DNA from 4 places in the Paenibacillus sp. Aloe-11 genome. Region 3 is predicted to be linked to each of the others. Evidence: riboswitches for the same ligand, from Rfam matches in the RefSeq annotation. Region 3 holds a riboswitch; each other region holds the start of a gene.
The links. A riboswitch is a leader RNA that binds a small molecule or an ion and turns the genes downstream of it on or off. The one in region 3 is predicted to bind thiamine pyrophosphate.
Positions count from the first base shown of each region.

Region 1 (5,884 bases), on a different contig from region 3:
GCGTTCCGCCCGGCAGGTCCAGCTATGCTCTCAGCTTCATGGTCGCAGGCAGTGCAACTACGCCGCTAGGTCTGTACGTTATCACGCTATAATCGTAATCATGGTTCTATAGTAGCAAATAACCCGGTGATCCTTGAGGATTACCGGGTTTCCTGATTACACTACTCTACTAAGCACAAAATCGGCGGGCGGTCGGGGCTCCGGCTTGCCAAACAAATAACCCTGAGCCAGAGACACACCGGCTTCACGACAAAATTCAAAATCCTCCATCCGCTCAACGCCTTCAGCCAGCACCTTGCCGCCAAAGCGAGAAGCTGATTCCACGATCCCCGTAACTTGTCGCTGCTGATCACTGTTGCGATGACAGCCATCAATTAAACTTCGATCAATTTTGACATAATCCGGCTGGAGGCAATTCATAAGCTCTGTCGTAGAATAACCTGCCCCCACATCGTCCAGTGCCACTGAAACTCCTCGTGTACGATATTGTTCAAAAATTTGATGCAAAACATTCAGGTCGTCAATTTCTTCCGTCTCTACGACCTCAAACACAAAATCCTCCGTATTCATGGACAACCGATCAATCGTCTCAAAGGTATGATTCAAGCAATAGGCTGGATTATAGATGGTTGAAGGGAGAAAGTTAATAAACCGTTTAATCCCCGCAGGGAGACATGCTGCACTTTTTTCAATAGCGGAAATACGAGCCAAGCGATCCAAATGAGCATGCAAGCCGGCTTCACGGGCAATTTCAAACAGTCGAAAAGGCTGAAAGGGCCGCTCCGAATGTGACGGACGCAGCAAAAACTCAAACCCGATAATGTTCAGGTTGTGGTCAACAATAGGCTGCATGTGGCTTGAAAAGCTTTTGTCCCTAATGATACTCATCATATCCGCGTGTTGAATTCTGGCTTGCAATTGGCTAAATAGAAGCCAGTCCTCATATCCTTCCACATGATTCAGTCCGATCGCCACAGCCTCCATATGTAGGAGCCATTCCTGGGGAAGACGAGCCAGTCCGTTAACCAGCTGCTTCAGCTCTGAATGGCTGTCATACTTAAACACTATTCCGTCCTCGCAGCATTGTTGCGGTAGTATACCCAAGCCATCTAATGCCAGATTAAGCGACACCCTGGGGTGCCTGATCTTCAGCAATCCTTGATCTCTAATAGGTAATATGATGCTGCAACTGCTGCATGTCATAATGGTCCTCCCTGGGAACAATTTTCCGGTTTTTTCACCATTATATCACAAATAACTAGAACAAAAGTACTATAAAATCAAGAAAAACAAGGTCTACACCAGTCGAAACTTAGGACTTAAGTGTATATCCGACAAAAAACAAAGTCTTTTGCACCAATTTTCAATTTCAATATTATTTTTCATAAAAGGCAAAAAAAAACAGCAAGTCTCCTGAATAGAGACTTGCTGCTTAGCTCTGATTAAATCTGGAACTGGAAAGGCAAACTTACTTGGAAGCCTTGGGCTTGGTTGTTTTAGCTGGTTTAGCAGCTGCAGGCTTGGTTGTTTTAACAGCCGGCTTCGCCGTTGCTTTCGCAGGGACTGCAGCTTCCTTTGCAGGAGTATTGGCTGTATTAGGCTTCGCGCCAGCTTTTAAGCTGTATTTGGCAAAACCGTCTGCCGCGCTGTCCAAGTAAGCAATTTGCTGATTTCCAGCCAGCACATCCTTGGCATCAGGAGAGGACTCGAAGGTAACCTTAGCCTGACCAAAAGGAGCAATAGACCAGTTGCCATCCGCTGACGGATTAATCGTTCCGTTCGTACGGATATAATCAATAATGACTTGACGGTTTTCATCCGGCGCTGCCATCACAATGCGCTTGCCATCCGGATTCGCCAGTTTGGACGAGGACGCACGGTAGTTATTGGTCGCTACGATAAATTTCTGTGCAGGATCAATTGCCTTCCCATTGTATTGCAAATCCTTGATACGATGAGCCGAAGAATCAATCATGTTTCCCTTGGCATCATAGCGTGCAGGCTGAGTTACATCGATTTGGTAAGTCACACCGTCAATGACATCAAAATTGTAGGTTGGGAAATCTTTATTGATCAGTGCTTGTTCCTCTGTTTTGCTTGGATCGATGCGGTTGAACTGACCCGCAGACCACTCCAGCCATTCCTGGATTTCAGCACCGGTTACTTCTACAGCATGAACCGTGTTCGGGTATACATACAGATCGGATACGTTTTTAATCGCAATCGTACCTTGCGGAATGTTCGTGTAATACTCGGCACCGTTGCGACCACCGGCCTTGAATGGAGCGCCAGCCGACAATACGGGAAGATTTTCGTATTCGGTCCCTTTCAGATGGTTTTGTACGTACCATTTTTGTGCATTCGTCACAATCTGAATAGATGGGTCATCCTGAACCAATGCAAAATAACTGGTAATCGGTGCGGTTGTGGTTCCAACCGGTTGACGAACATAATCCAGCGTTCCTTTATGCTCTTCCTTGACCGCATCTACCAGTTTAAACTCAGGGTTCGTCTTCACAGCCTGAGTTTGGGTATTCACAACTGGACGCACTTCTGACTGAGAATTAGTCACGCTCCACACATCTTTTTTCTTTTCCAGACTCAGGTCAATAATACCCAGTTCCTTGCCCCAAGAGGAAGCTTCTACAGCCGGTACGCCATTAATGGTTCCTTTATCCAGATCTACACCGCTCATTCCTTTAAAATCAGGGCCGGGGAAAGATTTATGAGCATGCCCAAACAGAATAGCGTTGATTCCGTCCACCTGGCTCAAATATTTAACGGCATTCTCCATCATTGGTGTTTGCGGCACATCCTCATAACCCGTGTGTGCAAGTACGACAATAATGTCGGCACCTTCCAACTTCATTTGAGGAATGAACTTTTTCGCCGTTTCCACAATATCCTTCGTAACGACCTTACCCTGCAAATTGGCTTTATCCCACTGCATAATTTGAGGAGTTACCAGACCGATTACACCCACTCTGAGCGTGTGCTCTTGGCCCTTCTCGTCCGTTACCGTTTTATTGAGAATCTGATAAGGGGTGAAATAATTTTTAGTACCCTGGCCCCCGTTGTCATAGTAAACGTTCGCATTTACGTAAGGGAATTCGGCTCCCTTAAGCGATTTCTCCAAAAAGTCGAGACCATAGTTAAATTCGTGGTTGCCCACAGTAGCCGCATCATAGCCCATCAAGTTCATCATCTTGTAGACCGGATGGACACCGCCTTCTTGCAAAAAGGTTTTGTTTCTGGCCATATAATCGCCTAATGGATTGCCCTGCAACAAATCACCGTTATCGAACAGCATGCTGTTTCTTGTTTCACTACGCGCCTGCTGGATCAGTCCGGCAGTGTTAATCAAGCCATATTCGTTGGTTTCCTTATCTGCATAATAATCGTAGTTCATCAACGTCGTGTGAATATCCGTTGTTTCCATGATCCGCAAATTCACTGTGGCGCTGTCCCGAGAATCGGTGGCAGCCCAGGACGGAGCAGCTGTAAACACCAGCATGCTGCAAGCTACAACCGCTGCTGTAAACCCTTTAAACCAATTTTTACGAAATAACAAAATATACCCCTCCTTATTAAGGTGTATGGCTCATATACATACTTTTGCACATATATGTAAGTTTCGAACCCACCATTCCTATTTTAATCCAACGCCAGACAAAAGAGTAGTCATTTGACCAAAGTTATTTATAAAAAAATAATTAATTTTCTCGCAAATGAACCGTCATCTCTTCCTCCATGCTGGACAGCTCCGCCTTCAAGGCATATAATCGTCGTAGTAAACCCGAATAAACAAACCCATTAAACCATACAATGCCAGGGGTGCTGGAATCGGCCGGCTGAGAGTGTGTCCCAAGACACTGACCCTTACAACCTGATCTGGGTAATGCCAGCGTAGGAATGCTTAAGCTAAGATGTGCCTTTTTTTACATAGGTCCATCCCTTACTTTGGTATATACAAGCGCAAGCGTCCCGGAACCTCGGGGCGCTTTTTTTGTTGAGGATTAAGTTGTTGGAAAGAGAGAGTCCGGCAGATGTTATTTTTATGAAATGGGAACATAGGCTGTCTGATTCGACGGATGACGGGTAATTAAAAGGAGAGAACACAACGATGAAGCGCATGAAAATGTTAAGCCTGGGACTGATTAGTCTGTGGCTCATGGCCCTGACACTGACCGCCTGCGGCGGAGGCTCCCCCTCTACAACCCAGGAGGCGGCACCTGCTACCAACGCTCCAGCTTCCACTCCGGCAAAGGGGCTTAAGGATGTTAAAGTTGTACTTGACTGGACACCAAATACGAATCATACAGGACTCTATGTCGCCAAGGATAAAGGATTTTACGAAAAAGCGGGCTTGAATGTCCAAATTGTCCAACCTGGTTCAGGCGGAGCCGATCAAATGGTTGCTTCGAATGCGGCACCTTTTGGGATCAGCTATCAAGAGGGCGTCACTCAGGCTCGTACGCAAGGCGTACCACTCGTATCTATCGCTGCGGTTATTCAGCATAATACCTCAGGCTTCGCAGCCCCGGTAGACCGCGGCATTAAAAGCCCCAAAGATTTTGAAGGAAAGAAATACGGCGGCTGGGGTTCACCCGTAGAAGAAGCGGTCATGAAATCCATCATGGATTCAGACAAGGCCGATGTGAGCAAAGTGAAGATTATGAATATGGGCAATGCCGACTATTTTACAGCCGTGAAGCGGGATATCGACTTTGCCTGGATTTTCTACGCATGGACCGGGATCGAGGCTCAACTTCGAGGTGAGCCCCTGGATATGCTGTATGTAAAAGATTATTCCAAAAGCCTTGATTACTATACGCCTGTGATTGTGAGCAATGAACAGACGATTAAGAATGATCCAGAGCTGGTCAAAGCGTTCATGGACGCCACCGCCCAAGGCTATGAATACACCATTGCTCATCCTGAAGAATCCGCGGATATCCTAAGCAAAGCCGTACCGGAGCTGGACAAAAAGCTGGTACTGGCCAGCCAAAAATGGCTAAGCCCGCGTTATCAGGATGATGCTGCGCAATGGGGTGTGCAAAAAGCAGAGGTATGGCAAAACTATTCAGACTGGATGTACGAACGCAAGCTGCTCAGCAAGCCTTTGGAAGTCGACAAAGCCTTCACAAACGACTTTTTGCCAAAGCGTTGATCTTGTAAATCGAACTTGAAGTAGCCTTTGTGCCACTACGCAGTCGGATGGTGCTTCCCATCGCCACCGCCCCCGGATTTCTCGAATAAAGCCTCAGCAGGGTAGAAATCTGGGGAGGTGATGCTTCCGAAGCGAGCTTTCCTACGGAAAGCTTTTAAAGCGACCGCTTCGCTTGTACAGCACCATTCCGCCCACTTCGTTCTCGTTCCACTTGGTTTATTCTTAAGTTCATCTTATCTAAGCGCCAAGTAGGAGCGCTTGTATGTTAAAATGCCTCACAACCTAGCTTTAAAAATAGGGTGCTTTTAAGGCGGGCAACAGATATCGTAAGATCAAATGAAACGCGAAGCGGTCTTAAACCACCCTATTTTCTCTAAAACACTTCACATAAAGGACAGGTGAATTCGCATGGCTAACACTTTGCTCAGTATTCAAGTGATTCCTAAAACTCCTAATAACGAGGACTCTTATCCTTATGTAGATAAGGCGATTGAGGTCATTCAACGTTCCGGTGTCAAGCATCAGGTGAATCCATTGGAGACGACCATGGAGGGTGAACTGGACGAGTTGCTGAACGTGGTTAAAGAAATGCACGTGGCATTGACGGAAGCCGGCAGCCCCAGCATCATTTCACAGATCAAAATCGCACATAACCCACAGGGCATCAGCATGAACAAGCTGACCGAAAAATATCGCCCATGAACCCAAAAGGCA
Region 1 covers NZ_JH601043.1:48,899-54,782, reverse strand. Annotated here, with positions in the region: gene WG8_RS02405 (hypothetical protein) at 1-92, shown strand, start outside; gene WG8_RS02400 (EAL domain-containing protein) at 157-1,203, opposite strand; gene WG8_RS02395 (bifunctional 2',3'-cyclic-nucleotide 2'-phosphodiesterase/3'-nucleotidase) at 1,469-3,571, opposite strand; TPP riboswitch at 3,821-3,930, shown strand; gene WG8_RS02390 (ABC transporter substrate-binding protein) at 4,124-5,170, shown strand; gene WG8_RS02385 (thiamine-binding protein) at 5,579-5,872, shown strand; gene WG8_RS02380 (ABC transporter permease) at 5,869-5,884, shown strand, end outside.
Region 1: another riboswitch for thiamine pyrophosphate. It lies ahead of WG8_RS02390 (ABC transporter substrate-binding protein); the one in region 3 lies ahead of thiC (phosphomethylpyrimidine synthase ThiC).

Region 2 (5,884 bases), on a different contig from region 3:
GTCAGACCAGACACGTCGATATACCTTGATGGCAGGGGATTATTTTACAGTGCGGGTGCATAACACAAATCGGACTCCTGCGGATTTATACGAATCATGGCTTCTGGGTGGGAGCGATAGCGGAAAGCCGGCAGTTACAGCTTCATACGGAGGTTTGGTTCTGAATGAAGATTACTGATTTTGCAGTTATATTTATCCTGCTGTTTTTGCCCTTTGGTGTAATGAATGATTTGCGGGTACAAAATCAGCGTGAAGTGCAGCAGTTGGAAATGAAATATACATCGGCTCTCCATACCGCAGTTCAGGATGCAGGTGTCGTACTCTCCCAAAATGAGCGTCAGGAACGGGAGGCTGGATACGGATCGGACAAGTTTTTTCGTGTTGATAAGGAAGAAGCGCTAAAGACGTTCCTGCATACCCTTTTTCTAAACATAGGTATTGATGGGGATACAGTAGCACAACGCGCTTTATTGGATTATATACCCGCCATTGTGATTTTGGATTATGACGGTTATTATACGTTTGCCTCAGAAACCTATACAGATGAAGATGGACAATCTGCGATAGGTCCCAAATGGAGTGAAAAAAGGCCTTTTGCCTATGCTGATTCAGCGGGTAATAGTGTGGGATTCACTTTGGATAATTATGTACATGCGTATGATTCGCAGAATCACAGGTGGGTGGAAGGCTTTCAAAAGGAGCTTCAGGGTCAAACCAGCATTTCGTTGCTGAATAATTCCGAAACGTTTGAGCAAGTACGACGTTCCACCATCGTTCATAGTGTTCAGGAAGACCTGGCCCGCCTGATTAATCTCCATAACCAAAAGGCAGCACGCAACGGCGTAGCCTATACGTTTACACTGCCGACTATTCCGCAAGAAGAGTGGTATAACACGATAGATGATGTGGGGTTGATGGCGTTTATCCAAGGCATTCCGGTCGGTGACAGATTTTACAATAACTATGGATTTGGTGGTGGAAGAGTCGTTAGAAAGCAAGCTATTATCGGTGGCTTAGAACCGGATACCGGAATGAAATATTTTTACAGAGATTCCTGTCCAGCACCCTTTCAGGCTAGAGAACGTTTTTCAGATGAAAAATCTGCTGCTGCTGCGGGGTACTTCGAGTTTAAATGTAATAACGGCTTACAATAATCACTCTGACGAGTGGTTTTTCTTTTTTTATAGGAAAGTCCGCATTAAAAACCTTAAAATTCGTTATTTTCAATGTTCCGATAAGGCTGCTGAATGTGCTACAATAAGGCTTTGAAAGAAAACAAATGATATATGAAATAATGACAGTCGGCATCGCCGATGACAATAAGGAGCCAAAAACAGCGTATGAGTTTATTGACTGTAGAAAATGTATCCCACAACTTTGGGGACCGCGCATTATTTAAAAATGTTTCCTTTCGGTTGCTTGCGGGGGAACGTGTAGGTTTGGTAGGAGCTAACGGTGTCGGTAAATCGACACTCATGAACATTTTGACCGGGAAATTGCTTAAGGATGAGGGTAAAGTGGAATGGACTCCACGTGTACGTTACGGTTATCTGGATCAGCACACCAAGCTGACACCGGGCAAAACAGTACGTGATGTATTGAAGGATGCTTTTCTTCCTTTGCTGGAATTGGAAAAGGAATTGATGCAGATTACGGATAAAATGGGGGATGCTTCTCCCGAAGAGCTGGAAGTGCTGCTGGAACAGATGGGTGAAATTCAGGAGCAGCTGGATATGGGGGATTTTTACCTCATTGATGTGAAGGTTGAAGAAATGGCGAACGGGCTGGGTCTCTCGGCCATCGGACTGGATCGGGATGTATCCGCGCTTAGCGGTGGACAACGGACTAAGGTGCTTCTGGCCAAGCTGCTGTTGGAAAAGCCAAACGTCCTCCTGCTGGATGAGCCAACCAACTATTTGGATGTTGAGCATATCGAATGGCTTACACGTTATTTGAAGGATTATCCTTATGCATTTATTCTTATTTCGCATGATACGGAGTTCATGAACCAGGTCGTTAATGTTATTTATCACCTTGAATTTGCCAAGATGACCCGCTATTCAGCAAATTATGAAAAGTTCCTTGAGATGGCGGATCTGAACAAAGCGCAGCATATTGATGCTTATGAGAAGCAACAGGAATATATTAAGAAACAGGAAGACTTTATTCAGCGCAACAAGGCGCGTGCATCCACATCAGGCCGGGCGAAGAGCCGTGAAAAGCAGCTTGATCGGATCGAACGTATTGATAAGCCCGAAGAAGCTGCCAAGCCAACCTTTCAATTTAAAGAAGCACGTGCGAGCGGGAAAACGGTATTTGAGGGAATTGATTTTGAAATTGGCTATACTCATGCCCTGTTGCCTAAAATGTCCATGACGATTGAACGTGGCGAAAAAATAGCAATTGTAGGCTGCAACGGTGTCGGTAAATCAACATTGCTCAAAACCATTCTGGGAAAAATACCGCCAATCAGCGGAAAAACCTATCAAGGCGATTTCTTGCAGCCGGCTTATTTTGAGCAGGAAGTAAAGGCGGGCAAAATCACACCGATTGACGATGTGTGGAATGAGTTCCCGCATTTGAACCAGCATGAAGTAAGAGCGCATTTGGCCCGTTGCGGATTGAAAAATGAGCATATCACACGTCCTCTGTCTGCGCTTAGTGGTGGTGAGCAGGCTAAAGTACGTCTGTGCAAATTGTTAATGCGGGAAAGCAACTGGGTTCTGTTTGACGAGCCTACCAATCACTTGGATGTTAAAGCAAAGGACGAGCTCAAACGTGCCCTGAAGGAATATAAAGGGACTATATTGCTTGTATCTCACGAACCGGATTTTTACGAGGATTGGGTAACCAAAACGTGGAATGTGGAAGAGTGGTCAAGTAAAGTCAACTAAAATCAAAAAATTCAGTTCTGTTATGCTTCACAAAAAGTGGGGGTTGCAGAATTAGAAAAATATGCTAAGCTATTTGTAGCTGATACAATATAATAGTCACACTAGGGGAGCCGCCCATGCGGCTGAGACGGAATAAATGGATTTCGGACCCTTTGCACCTGATCTGGGTTATGCCAGCGTAGGGAAGTGAGCGCCGTACAAGCAAGGTAACCGCATCATTACTTTTGTTTGTGCGTGGGACGATATACGTATACGGATTTGATTGTCCGTTCGATTATTGGACGTTCGTGAAACCACTTCCTCTGGGAAGTGGTTTTTTTGCGTTTCGTTTGGCTTTGCCTGTCGAACTTCCGTATACGGATTCACATATGTTCTCCTTTCATTATTGCTGGTACATGTGGCCGGCTCCGTATGTTATTTCGCGATATGGAGCTGCAACGATATAGGTTCAGCTTATACGATTATTTTATATCAATAGTTCATATTCTTAGTTCAATGTGAGGTGAAAACGAGATCGAATTACACGTGATTACGATGGAAAGTGGCTACCATGCAGATGTACCCCAAGTGGCGGCTGCTATTTATCCGTATGTTCATTATGTGCATGCACGCCTGAAGCAGAAGGGTGCCTCAGAATTGCTGGCTTTGATCCGCAGCATGGTGGAGCAGGGAGTTCCTCTCCAGCAAATTGCAGTCAATGACCGTGTAGATGTAGCTTTACTTACCTTGGCTGGAGCTGTCCAGCTACCGGCTAACGGCTTGCCTGTCAGGGATGTGAAAAGCCTGCTTCCAAAGGGAACACGCTGTGGCGTGTCTGTTCATTCCTTGGAAGAGGCGCAAATGGCCGAACAGGCTGGAGCAGACTATGTACTCTATGGTCATGTATATGTAACCCGCTGTAAGCCCGGTGTTGTGCCGCGGGGGATAGCTCAGCTTGAGCGTATATGCAGCTTATCTAACATTCCAGTGATTGCACTTGGCGGCATACAACCGCATCATATTCCGGAGCTTTATCATGCTGGAGCAAGCGGAATTGCAGTGATGTCCGGCATATGGGAAGCTGAGTCGCCCATCGCGGCTGCGATGGAATATAGACAATTGGTAGATCAGGTAGTCCGCAATCTGTAGCAGGGAACGAGAGTAGAAGTAATTCGAAAGCAGTATGGTCAGTGGAGAGGAGATATAACACATGCTAAAGATACACACAGAGGCTACAGTTATAGGACATGCTGAATGCTTGGTCATAGGTGGAGGTGTGATCGGCAGTTCCATTGCTTATCATGTGGCCAGGGAAGGGCGCAGTACGATTATCCTGGAGCGAATGATGCCGGGTGAGGGAGCCTCGGGGGCAGCGGTCGGAATGCTTGCGGCGGAGAGTGAAGAGTTCGCCGACCCTGAGTTTGAACAATTTGCTCGCACAAGTCGGGATGCATTCCCTGAGCTAGTTCGTGAGCTGGAGCGGTTGTCTGGTGTTTCGGTAGAATTTCGTACAGAAGGTTTTGTAACTCCTTTCCGTTCGGAAGCTGAGGGTGAAAGACGCTGGAAAGCTGCGAATACGCGCGAGGATACTCAGCCTGAGTGGTGGGATGCCGGGGAATTGACCAAGCGGATTTCGGGCATAGATCGTCAAGCGATTGGAGCTATATATCGATCGAAGGAGACACAACTCTTCCCCGTACAGCTGTGCCGTGCTTATACGGGAGCAGCTACAGTGTTGGGTGCAACAATATGGTCCGGTACCCATGCAGAGCAGTTGGTCGTACAGAATGGCCGGGTTTGCGGTGTAGTGACAGATAGCGGCTTTGTTTCCTGCAACCAGGTCATTATTGCCGGAGGCTTGGAGAGCATGAATTTGCTAGAGCAAGTGGGCTTTCATTACCCGCTTTATCCGGTCAAGGGTGAAGCAGTTGCCGTCTCCTTAAAGGATCACCCTTTGGAATATACCATTTATGCCGATGATGTTTACCTTGTGCCTAAGCAGAAGAACGAGCTTTGGATAGGGGCAACGAGCCTTCCGCATCACGATGACACAGAAGTGACTGTTGCAGGTTTGGAGGGGCTACTGGCACGTGCTTCTGCATGGCTGCCGCGCGTACGTGAAGCTTCTTTTGTACGCACTTGGGCAGGCTTGCGTCCGCAGGCGGCAGCGGGACGTCCTTTCATAGGGGCTGTTCCCGGTGTGGAAGGGGTATATGCTGCAGTCGGGCATTATCGCAACGGTGTCCTGTTGAGTGATGCTACCGGACGTGCGATGGCTGCTCTGCTTAAAGGGGCTAATGCGGCTGAACTTGGAATAAGCAAATTTTCTTCTGCACGTATCAAGGAGGAAAGCTTATGAAGCTGACGATTAACGGGCAGAGCATGAACTTTTCTAACCGGATCACTCATGTGGAACAATTGCTGCATGAGCTTGATTTAAAGGTGAAAACCGTTGTAGTGGAGCTGAATCGTCACATATTGACCCGTGAGGAACATGAGGAAGCGGTACTAAAGGACGGAGACAACCTGGAAATTGTACATTTTGTGGGAGGCGGTTGATTATGTTAACTATTGGAAAAGCATCTTTTACATCAAGGTTGTTGTTGGGAACAGGGAAATTTTCTGACCTAAGTATCCAATCCCAAGCTGTTGAGGCTGCTGAAAGCGAAATATTGACCTTTGCCGTGCGAAGATTAAATTTGGAGGAACGGGATAAGCAACATTTTCTGGATACGCTGGATTTGAGCAAGTATACACTTCTTCCCAATACGGCAGGGGCGACGACAGCGGAGGAGGCTGTTCGTATTGCAAAACTGGCAAGAGCCTCAGGTCTGTGCGATATGATTAAGGTGGAGGTCATTGGCGATGGCAAGACGTTATTGCCTGATCCCTTTGAAACGCTGAAAGCAAGCGAAAAGCTGCTGGATGAAGGCTTTATCGTGCTGCCCTACATATCGGATGATGTCATTCTGGCCAAGAGGCTGCAAGAGCTTGGCGTGCATGCCATTATG
Region 2 covers NZ_JH601055.1:21,528-27,411, reverse strand. Annotated here, with positions in the region: gene WG8_RS12990 (hypothetical protein) at 1-178, shown strand, start outside; gene WG8_RS12985 (hypothetical protein) at 165-1,154, shown strand; gene WG8_RS12980 (ABC-F family ATP-binding cassette domain-containing protein) at 1,341-2,894, shown strand; TPP riboswitch at 2,988-3,096, shown strand; gene WG8_RS12975 (thiamine phosphate synthase) at 3,429-4,022, shown strand; gene thiO (glycine oxidase ThiO) at 4,084-5,232, shown strand; gene thiS (sulfur carrier protein ThiS) at 5,229-5,432, shown strand; gene WG8_RS12960 (thiazole synthase) at 5,435-5,884, shown strand, end outside.
Region 2: another riboswitch for thiamine pyrophosphate. It lies ahead of WG8_RS12975 (thiamine phosphate synthase); the one in region 3 lies ahead of thiC (phosphomethylpyrimidine synthase ThiC).

Region 3 (5,884 bases):
GTTTCCTGAGCCTGCTTTTCCAATGTATTATTCCGCGGTTAAATTAGCCGAGGCCCATCTTTACGGGTTACCCGTGAAGGAAGAAGATGGATTCCTACCGGATTATAACGCAATTCCGACGCAAATCGCCAACCGTACAAAATTGTTATTGTTAAATTATCCGAACAATCCGACAGGCGCTGTGGCAACAAGTCATTTTTTCACGGAGACCGTTCAGTTTGCCACAAAACACAATATTCCCGTTTTTCATGATATGGCTTACGGATCGATTGGTTTTGACGGGAATAAACCACTTAGCTTCTTGCAGACGAAAGGGGCTAAAGAAATAGGCGTGGAAGTATACACCATGTCAAAGGCGTACAATATGGCCGGCTGGAGAGTGGCGTTTGCCGTTGGAAATCCATCCATTATCGCAGGCGTGAATCGCTTTGTTGAACATGCTTACGGAAACGTGTTCGGAGCGGTTCAGGATGCCGCAGCTGCCGCCTTAACAACCGACCAGGACTGCGTCCGCCAACTCACGGTTATATATAACCAAAGAAGAGATACATTAGTAAACGGACTGAACAAAATCGGCTGGCATGTAAGGCCTTCCGCAGGCACCTTTTTCGTATGGGCGAAAGTCCCGGAGGGGTATAGCTCAGAACAGTTTTCCGCTCTTTTATTGGACAAAGCTCATGTTGCCGTTATTCCGGGTGAAGCGTTTGGTGAGCATGGCGCTGGATATGTTCGCATTAGCTTGGTTAGTTCGGAAGAAAGATTGCTGGAAGCCGTGCAACGGATTAAAGACGCCAATATTTTAAAATACCAGAAAGTATAAAGCCTTACCTTCACACCGCCAGTTATTTCGAAATATCCAAAAAGCCCTCTCCGAATACATCCCGCACGTCATGAATCGTGATAAATGCTGCGGTGTCGACGGCTTTTACAATCTTTTTAAGCGCCGACACCTCTTGCTTGCTAATGACGATATACAGAACTTCCTTCGGGTTTTTGGTGTAGTATCCGTGGCCTGACAGGACGGTAACTCCACGATCCATTTGCGTAATGACCATCTCTGCAATTTTGTCTTGCTGCTCGGAGATAATCATGACCGCCTTTTTAGGATTTAGCCCCTCAATCATAAAATCCATAACCTTGGTGCCTACGTACAGGATCACGATGGTCAGCATCAATTTTTCCGGACCAATAATAAAATAGGAAGAGAACGCTACAATCAGGTCAAAAAACAGCAGGGCATAACTGATGTTCCAATCCAGATATTTGTTGGCGATCCGCGCCAAGATGACGGTTCCGGCCGTTGTGCCTCCTACCCGCACGATTAGTCCAATCCCGATTCCGACCAAAACCCCGGCAAACACGGCATTAATCGTCGGCTCATGTGAATCAATCCGCCAGTCAGCCGTTAAATGCAAAAACAATGAGTTAAATGCAACCGCAATGACGGTATATAACGTTGTTCTCGCATCCAGAAACTTATATCCGATAATCAACAATAGACCATTGATCACCAGATTGACGACCGAGGGAGACCAGTGAAACAGGTAGTACAAAATAATCGTAACCCCTACAACGCCCCCTTCGCCAAACTCATTCGGGATGACATACAGATTAACAGCCAGCGCGAAAAAAAAGGCGCCTACAATAATAAATGCGATATCCGCAAGTCTCTTTTTCATATATGCTCTAATCCTCTCTCAAACATTTCATCACTGATTAGCCAGATCGATTGGCTGACGCTTGCAGTCAAAATACGCTTACAACCAGTTCATGGTATCTACTTACAAACCTAAAGTCAATATAACTTTGACACTTTAATTCGCCACCAAACTGCCTTAATCCCGAATTCAGGATTTTGCAAAATTCGATTCCTGACGCTCCACAACACAAAATATAGACTGAACCCAGCCAGTTCGACAAAAAAAACACAATCCCGACTACTAAACTAAGAAACGGGCCTCTAGCCCTTGTTTTCGATCTAGGCACATCCTCCCTCAAAATGACCATCCTCCTAATGCACATTTTGGACACATACGACCATCTTCCTGTTTTATGTCAAAAGCATTTTACTTTGAAAAAATGCGGTTATAATGATTGCAACTTAACCAAGCAACCTACAAGGCATTACGACATCAAGTACATACAAATAGTCCTATACAGATGTCCTAAGCAACTCAAGCTGGATTTGACAAAATGGAATTGGAGGAACAACCTACATGAATACAATGAACTTAACTGTACACACCCTGATGCCCTTTCACCACCAATACCAACGCGCCAACGCTGTGAATATGCAGAAGAAAGAAGATAGCTCGGAGAAGAAGCTCAGCTTTCAGGACATTTTGAATGAGAAAATGGGTAAAAAATAAAATAAGCTCAAAAGCCGTGTTTCCCTACATCGTCTGTAGAGAAAACACGGCTTTTTTAGGGTTATTGACTTATTTTCAACCTATTGTCCTGCATCCCGGTACTGTTCGGCCTTTTCACGCATCCCGGCAGCTACAGCCTCTTCTGTATTCAGTCCCTTGTCAGCCGCATAGGCGCGAATGTCCTGCGTAATTCGCATGCTGCAGAATTTGGGACCGCACATCGAGCAAAAATGGGCTTCCTTGGCCCCCTCTGCCGGCAGCGTCTCATCATGGTAGGATAAGGCCCGCTCGGGATCGAGGGAAAGATTAAACTGGTCACGCCAGCGGAACTCAAAGCGCGCCTTGGATAAGGCATCATCCCGTTGCTGCGCCCGTGGATGGCCTTTCGCCAGATCGGCAGCATGTGCCGCAATTTTGTAGGTAATGACTCCTTCACGTACATCATCCTTGTTCGGCAGGCCCAAATGCTCCTTCGGCGTAACGTAGCACAGCATGGACGTTCCGAACCAACCGATCATGGCTGCTCCGATGGCTGAGGTAATATGATCGTAGCCAGGCGCAATATCCGTCGTGAGCGGTCCCAAAGTATAAAAAGGAGCTTCCTTGCAAATTTCCATTTGTAAATCCACATTCTCCTTGATTTTGTGCATCGGAACATGCCCCGGACCTTCGATCATGACCTGGACGTCATGCTTCCACGCGATTTGCGTTAGCTCACCCAGCGTTTCCAGCTCTGCAAACTGTGCTTCATCATTCGCATCATAGATGCTGCCCGGACGCAGCCCATCCCCGAGGGAAAAGGCTACATCGTAAGCTTTCATGATTTCACATATTTCTTCAAAATGCGTGTACAAAAAGTTCTCCTGATGATGCGCAAGGCACCAGGCCGCCATAATCGACCCGCCCCGGGAGACAATTCCCGTCATTCTGTTCGCCGTCATCGGGATATAGCGCAGAAGCACGCCCGCATGAATTGTAAAATAGTCCACACCCTGCTCCGCCTGCTCAATCAGGGTATCGCGATACAACTCCCACGTCAGTGCCTCAGCTTGGCCGTTCACCTTTTCAAGCGCTTGATACAGCGGTACGGTTCCAATCGGCACAGGGGAATTCCGGATGATCCATTCACGCGTCGTATGGATATTACGGCCTGTGGACAGGTCCATGACCGTATCCGAGCCCCAGCGCACAGCCCAGGTCATCTTCTCCACTTCCTCCTCAATGGAGGACGTGACCGCAGAATTACCAATGTTCGCATTGATCTTCACGTGAAAATGACGCCCAATGACCATCGGCTCACTTTCCGGATGATTGATGTTGGAAGGCAAAATCGCCCGTCCCGCCGCCAGCTCCTGTCGCACAAACTCGGGCTCCACCCCTTCACGAATGGCCGCAAACTCCATCTCGGGCGTAATAATTCCCTTGCGAGCATAGTGCATTTGCGTCACCGTGCGCCCTTGTGAGGCACGAAGCGGACGATGGGTCACGCCGGGAAATTCCGCCGCTTCCCGTTTGGAGCCGGGCTTCAGCCCATTATCCTCCGGCTTAACCGTGCGTCCCTCATAAGCTTCGGCATCGCCCCGTTCCAGCACCCAGGCCCTCCGCAACGGGGGCAGCCCCCGGCGGATGTCCACCTGATAGGCTTCATCCGTCATCGGTCCGCTTGTGTCGTACACACGCAAGGGCTCATGATGCTCGGTGCCCTCCGGCGTATGTGTGGGGTGCAGCGCGATTTCACGCTCTGGCACGGCAATATCCGGCCGCGAGCCTTGAATATACACCTTGCGGCTCCCCGGAAAGGGTTTTACTCCGCCAGCTTGCTCTGCACTTGTCTTCACTTCAGTTTCTTCTGTTTCCGTCGGTTTCATTGTTCGTTCCTCCCGTTTCGATGAAATGACACACCGATCCGGAACCATTCCTAGGGTGGCTGATCTATGCAAAAAAGCCGGTTCCCCAGGGAACCGGCTAATCTAACGAAGAGCTATCCAAAAGTACGCACACAGAATAATATATTCCATGCGCCTTCTTAGGCAGCAGCTGCGTATACATTTCAATGGCCGATTACTTCCCTACGCTGGTATGATCCAGATCAGGTGCAAAGGGTCCGGAATCTTGCACGATTCCATCTCAGCCCGGCATTACAGGCTCCCCCAGTAACTGTGATACTTCGATTTGCATGAGGCGGAGATAACAGACATCCCGCCATCCTCATCAGATTACTTTAAAATTATTGCTTTGGCAACCCTTCTCTGGTCCTGTTACGGGAGCATAAGCCCCATTTCCTTCGCAGCCTCGATCAAAATCGGAGCAAAATCATGCAGCGTCTCAGGTGCAAGTCGGCTGACCGGACCGGATACAGACAAGGCCGCAGCGACCTGTCCCTTCCGGTTCACCACAGGCGCTGCCACAGCAGCTGCACCTGGCTCCCGTTCTTCATAGCTGGTTGCATACCCCTTCTCACGAATGTCCTGCAGCTGTGCTTTATAGACCTCCGGGTCTACCGAGGACGGCCATTCATCCCCTCTTAGCAGAGCTTCCAGCTCCTGCGGTGGCATAAAGGCCGCCAGCACCTTGCTGGAAGCCCCCACAGCCAGCGGCATGCGCGCACCCACAGGCGCAACGCGGCGGATGGGCTGGTTGCTTTGAACGGCCTGAATGCGAATACGCATGCTGCCGTCCCGCAAGTATAAGCTGACCGTCTCACCCAGACGGTCACGCAACCCTTCCATCGCAGGCTGCAGCAGCACTGCCGGCTCGTCGCTTTGTGACAAATGGGTGGACAGCTCCCATATGCGGAAGCCGAGCCGGTATTTTTCGGTTGCGGAATTTCGAACGACAAAGCCACGATCCTCAAGCGTTGTCAGCAGCCGATGAACCGTGCTTTTATGTAGCCCAATTTTGGAGGCAATCTCCGTCAGACCAAGATCCGAGTCTGCGGTAAAACACAGCAATATATCAAGTGCACGCTCCACAGCGCGAACGGTTAATTTACGGTCTTCCATCGTGAACCGCTCCCCTTGTATCCATTTTCGTTTCACACCATGAAACATGGTTACATAAATTATATAGAATACTCGCGGCTACTGTAAACCGATGTTTTTGTGACAGCTATATTACAGAAAAAGAACAAACATCGACAATTCTTTGCATCATTTTTACTTTTCCGGTGCAGGCGTTGACTTTGGATAATCACCATCATACGATAATAGGTATCAATGTGGACATACACTATCATTTTCAAGTGAATTTGTACCTAAATTCCATAGCATGAAGCTCAATTTTTTATAAGGAGGCTCTTACATGATTTCGACATCCCAGCGCAGCTCTCAGCTACAACCCGCTGTTCAGGAGCCGTCCATCCCACTGATTAATCCCCGTATGCTGCGGTTCAAGCACATTGTGATTGCGCTGCTGCTATCGGTCGTATTTTTTCTGTTGTTTTGTTTTATCGCTCTACACGCCTACATTGCATGGGTTCTCACCAATCCGACGGTAGCACCGCTGTACTCCAACCC
Region 3 covers NZ_JH601045.1:103,394-109,277, reverse strand. Annotated here, with positions in the region: gene WG8_RS03835 (aminotransferase class I/II-fold pyridoxal phosphate-dependent enzyme) at 1-820, shown strand, start outside; gene WG8_RS03830 (YitT family protein) at 843-1,679, opposite strand; gene WG8_RS27320 (hypothetical protein) at 2,217-2,369, shown strand; gene thiC (phosphomethylpyrimidine synthase ThiC) at 2,450-4,237, opposite strand; TPP riboswitch at 4,419-4,531, opposite strand; gene WG8_RS03820 (IclR family transcriptional regulator) at 4,628-5,371, opposite strand; gene WG8_RS03815 (alpha/beta hydrolase) at 5,670-5,884, shown strand, end outside.

Region 4 (5,884 bases), on a different contig from region 3:
GAATTAAAAATGTTTGCTTAGAGGCGTTAAATCGACGTGCAAATCCTTCATAATTTCTTCATAAAATACCTGACATGCCGTGATACATAAGGATATAAGGGGAATAGAAATGATTTTTATATTTTGTAAAAATAGAGTATTAAGACCTGATTCATAAGAACCAAAAACAATGAAATCATCGTATTTTTTCAAAATTAATAATTGGTTCTTTGTAATCAATTACAGAAAAATTTATGGTTATTTTGTCATATAACAATAGACGAATAAAACAATTTGGCACGTCCATACTATGGGCAGCATGACATTTTTCGTCATGAATAACCCTAATGAACAATTATTAATACGAAGAGAAAGAAGGGTGTTTGATGGAAGCATTTTATGTCAATCGGGACGGCTCATTATCCACTTCATTACGGGGGAAGGATGTGCTAGCGAACCCCCTTTTGAACAAAGGTGTCGCTTTTACAGAAGAAGAACGCAAAGAGCTGGGGCTGGAAGGAATCCTTCCTCCAACCGTCCTTTCACTGGAAAAACAGAGCGTACGGGCGTATCAGCAGTTTTTGGCACAGCCCACCATGCTGCGTAAAAATGCTTCGCTCAATGACCTTCACAATCGAAATGTCGTACTCTACTATCGCCTGCTAACCGACCATTTGAGTGAAATGCTGCCTGTGGTCTACACACCTACGGTAGGAACCGCCATTCAAGAATATAGTCACGAGTACAACCGTCCCGGAGGCGTATATTTGTCGATAGATGACCCGAACGGCATTGGACAAGCGTTTTATAATTCCGGTTTGAACGGAGAAGATGTGGATCTGATCGTCGTAACGGATTCCGAAAGTATTTTGGGCATCGGTGACTGGGGTGTCGGGGGAATTAACATCGCTATTGGCAAGCTTGCTGTGTACACAGCTGCGGCAGGCATTCATCCCGGGCGGGTACTGCCGATTGTACTGGATGTGGGCACGAATAATGAAAAGCTGCTGAATGATCCGCTGTACATCGGAAACCGCCATAAGCGGGTTCGCGGAGAAGCCTACAACCAGTTTATTGATACTTTTATCCACAAAACGTTAACACAATTTCCGAAGGCGCTTCTGCATTGGGAAGATGTAGGCAGCGTGAACGCACGCCATATTATAGGCAAATACGGTCAAAGCATTCTCACCTTTAACGATGACATTCAAGGCACAGGAGCGGTAACCCTGGCTGCGATTCTTTCGGCGGTAGGTGTCACCAAGATTCCGCTGCGTGAGCAAAAAGTACTTGTCTTCGGTCCGGGAGCAGCAGGAATCGGCAACGCTGACCAAATTCGGGGAGCCATGATCGCGGATGGCCTTTCGGAGGAGGATTCATTCAAGCCATTTTGGGCTTTTGATTACCGCGGGCTGTTAACGGACGATATGGAAGATGTCCTGGATTATCAGAAGCCGTATGTACGTAAAAAAGAAGAAGTCAGCTCATGGACACGGTCTGATGACGGAAAAATACCGCTGCTTGAGGTTATCCGTCAGGTGAAGCCTACTCTATTGATCGGAACGTCTGGTGTAGCGGGTGCCTTTTCAGAAGAGATTATTAAGGAAATGGCCGAGCATGTAGAACGCCCGATCATCATGCCCATGTCCAATCCTACAAACCTTGCCGAAGCGGTACCCGAGGATTTGATACGGTGGACCGACGGCCAAGCATTGATCGCTACCGGAAGTCCCTTTGAGCCCGTCACCTATAACGGTACGAAATTTGAGATTGGACAGGCGAACAATGCCTTTGTTTTCCCGGGACTTGGCCTGGGCGCGATTGTGGTCAAAGCTAAAAGGATCACCCCTGCCATGTTTTCAGCCGCAGCAGAAGCCGTTGCCAATGGCGTAGATTCGAATGAACCTGGCGGTGCGCTGCTGCCCCATATCCGAAAATTACGTGATGTCTCGTTCGCGGTGGCGGTGGCGGTGGCGAAGGCCGCGATTCAGGATCAGGTAGCTCAGGCACACATTTCAAATGTTGAGCAAGCCATTCGGGATGCGATGTGGAAACCGGAATATGTGAAGGTCAAAGCCGTGGAAAGTGCAATCCATCACCCTCACTAATGCTTCAATTAGGGACGGGAATGCCTGTTCAGACAGGCAGGATACGTCAGTTCAAGCAAGGAGAATCGAACTATGAGTGTCGGACATATCCTTTATATTTTGGTGCCGATTTTTTTCGTTATTATTTTGGGATGGTTAGCGGGGCATAACAAAAGCTTCGATGCCTCTTCCTCCAAAGCCCTGAATGCGCTCGTTACCAGATTTGCGCTGCCTGCGCATCTATTCATCGGCATTACAACAACGAACAGAAGAGCGCTCATTGAGCAATGGACATTTCTGCTGGCTCTGTTCATTGGCATTGTCGGCTTTTTTGTCGCTCTCCTTCTGCTGTCCCGCTTTGCGAGGAAGCAGTCGATGAAGGATGCCGCCATGTTCGCTTTGAACTCGGCACAGCCGACCTTTGCTTTTATGGGTATTCCCGTGCTCGGAGCCATCTACGGCTCCTCAGCCGTGGCCATTCCGATTGCACTTACCGGAATCGTAGTCAATGCCGTCCTTGACCCGGCGGCTACCATTATAGCTACCGTAGCCAGCCGGAATTCAGACAAGGAACGGAATGGTCCCCTCGGAAGGCTGATCTGGGACTCCATTCTTCACGGCTTAAAGGAACCGCTGGCGTTGGTGCCGCTGGTTGGTGTGATTTTGACCTTATTTGGCTTCCAATCACCAGATTTGTTAAGCAAATCGCTTAATCAAATCGGAGACATTACGTCCGGGGCTGCCTTATTCGCGGTCGGTGTGACCATTGGCGTACGCAACATTAGTTTTAGCGTAAGTGCCTTTGCCATCGCACTGTTAAAAACCATCGTGCAGCCTTTATTAATGCTGCTGATTGCCTATCTGTGCGGTCTGTCGTCTGCCGATACCGTTAAGGCGGTTCTGCTCGTTTCCTTCCCGGGTTCAGCAGTCGCTGCTATGATCGCTACCCGTTTTGAAAGTCTGGAATCAGAAACAGCCTCCTCCTTTGTCATCAGTGCTGTCATATCTCTCGTTACACTTCCTGTGCTGATTTCGCTATTGATGTAACCAGGTCAAGCACAAACAGCCTCAGAACGAATGGATAACGGTTTGACATAATGTATGAACGAATGTACAGTAATAGTCAAAAGAATAGGAAGTCCACTAGGGGAGCCGCTTATGGCTGAGACAAGAACGTATCTTGGACCCTTTGAACCTGATCTAGTTCGTACTAGCGTAGGAAAGTGGAGCCTTCGTATATAAGGTCCCTTGCTTTTTGCGCATGGACCTATGATGAAGCCGCTCCAGTTTTCGGGGCGGCTTTTTAGCGTTGTTCCGGAACTGTATTCTTACGGGACTTCCTGCTCTTCATTTTGGTGGAGGTGGGGAAATGAGCTTTACACAAGAGCTCCGTCGGCAGGCGGATAGCATTTTTCAAGCGATTTTTGAGCATCCCTTTGTGAGAGGTATTGCTAAAGGGAGTTTGACAAGGGAACAGCTGATTCACTATGTAAAACAGGACTTTGAATATTTGAACGCCTACATACGGATATACGGCATCGCGATCTCCAAATGCACGAGCCGGGAGGACATGGCTGTATTTAATGAACAGATCTCTTTTATCCTCCGCAGCGAGGTTCATCCCCATCAAAATTTCTGTGCTGTCGCAGGTGTGACCTATGAAGAGTTGCAGGGGTATCCGCTCGCTCCGTCGGCTCATCATTATATCCGTCACATGCTGACGGTCGCACATGAAGGCAGTCTGGGCGAGCTCATGGCCGTGCTGCTGCCGTGTCCATGGACGTATCTGGAGATTGGTCGCAGGCTGCTGGATGAGGTAAAGCCCGACGAGTCCCACCCTTTCTATGAATGGATTTGTTTCTATGGAAACCAGGTTGAAGATGTAACCGCCAAATATCAAGCCCGTGTGGATGCTTGGGCGGAAAGTGCAACGGCTGCCGAACGGGAACGGATGATTGAGCATTTTATGCTAAGCTGCCAGCTGGAATATATGTTCTGGGATATGGCTTATAAGCAGGAAGAATGGCCGATCCAGACCCCTTTTACATCGGTCTACAAGCCTTGTCGCAAATTGAAAATCTAATATATGAGAGAGGATCATCGATATGCTGAAATGGGAAAAGGATTGTTCGGAGCTTCTGACAAAGGTACACAGCAGCAACCCCCTCGTTCACAATATGACCAATGTGGTGGTCACCAACTTTACAGCCAACGGCCTATATGCGCTGGGAGCTTCCCCGGTGATGGCTTATGCCCCCGAGGAAGTTGCGGATATGGCCAAAATAGCAGGTGCCGTCGTCTTAAACATCGGTACGCTGAACCGCGAGCTGATCGATGCCATGATCATTGCCGGACAATCGGCGAATGCACATGGCGTTCCGGTTCTGCTCGATCCGGTCGGTGCGGGAGCGACTCGCTTTAGAACCGAATCGGCACTGCGAATCCTGAGTGAAGTCAACATCTCAATGGTGCGGGGCAATGCGGCCGAAGTCGCCCATCTTATCGGAGAAGCCCGCGAGATTAAAGGCGTCGATGCTGGTGGCAGCCCGAGCAGCAGTCATGTCGAGCTGGCAGTTCGAGCTGCGCGGGCGCTCAATACCATCGTTGTCATCACTGGAAAAGAGGACGTCATCACCGATGGGGTCGAAGTACGAGTGATTAACGGCGGAGACGCGCTGCTTACGAAGGTAACCGGAGCAGGCTGCCTGCTGACCTCTGTGTTGGGCGCTTTTGCCGCCGTTGAGCCTAATTTGCTGCTCGCAGGAACAGCAGGCTTGGCATTTTACGGTGCAGCCGCTTCCCGAGCCGCCGCGCGTACAGCAGATCAGGGACCCGGCAGCTTCCAGATTGCCTTTCTCGATGAGCTTGCCAAGCTGCATACGGGCTCGCTGGAGGGGCATGTATCGATTCGTGAAGCTGGAACAACCACAGCAGGTGGTACGCGATGACAGACGTTCGTGTAGCTAGAGCACTGACGATTGCCGGTTCGGACAGCGGTGGCGGGGCCGGAATTCAGGCCGATCTCAAAACCTTCCAGGAGCTTGGCGTATACGGCATGTCGGCGATTACGGCAGTTACCGTACAGAACACCTTGGGGGTTCACGGAGTATATCCACTGCAACAAGAGGCGGCAGCGGAGCAAATCGAGGCTGTAGGATCAGACCTTGGCGTAGATGCCCTGAAGACTGGCATGCTGTTTGATGTGGGCATCATCCGTCTTGTGAGCGAGCAGATTCGAAGGTTCGGCTGGGAGAAGGTTGTCATCGATCCCGTGATGATTGCCAAGGGAGGTGCAGCACTGCTGCAATCGGAAGCGGTGCAGGCTTTGCAGGACGACCTCCTCCCCTTGGCCCTGGTTGTTACACCGAATATCCCGGAAGCGGAAGCCCTGACAGGGATCAACATCCGTACGATGGAGGATCGCCGGGAGGCTGCGAGACATATTAGCAATATGGGCCCAAAATTCGTCGTGATCAAGGGCGGCCATGCTGACGAGAGCGAGAACAGCGGACAGATTGTTGACCTGCTCTTTGACGGAACCGCCTTTACCGAACTGGGCGGCAAGCGGGTGCGGACTGTCCATACACACGGAACAGGGTGTACCTTCTCGGCAGCGATCACCGCCGAATTAGCAAAAGGAAGATCTGTATCGGAGGCTATCTCGAATGGTAAAGCCTTCATCCAGGCGGCGATTGAGGAACCTTTGCAGCTTGGACAGGGACATGGCCCAACCAACCATTGGGCCTTCCGCCGTCGTCAGGAGATGCTTCTATGAGCAGCAGAATGTTGCCAGAGACGGTGCGCCGCCATCTACAGAT
Region 4 covers NZ_JH601059.1:94,715-100,598, forward strand. Annotated here, with positions in the region: gene WG8_RS18575 (NAD-dependent malic enzyme) at 366-2,087, shown strand; gene WG8_RS18580 (AEC family transporter) at 2,160-3,113, shown strand; TPP riboswitch at 3,202-3,305, shown strand; gene tenA (thiaminase II) at 3,436-4,149, shown strand; gene thiM (hydroxyethylthiazole kinase) at 4,172-5,014, shown strand; gene thiD (bifunctional hydroxymethylpyrimidine kinase/phosphomethylpyrimidine kinase) at 5,011-5,841, shown strand.
Region 4: another riboswitch for thiamine pyrophosphate. It lies ahead of tenA (thiaminase II); the one in region 3 lies ahead of thiC (phosphomethylpyrimidine synthase ThiC).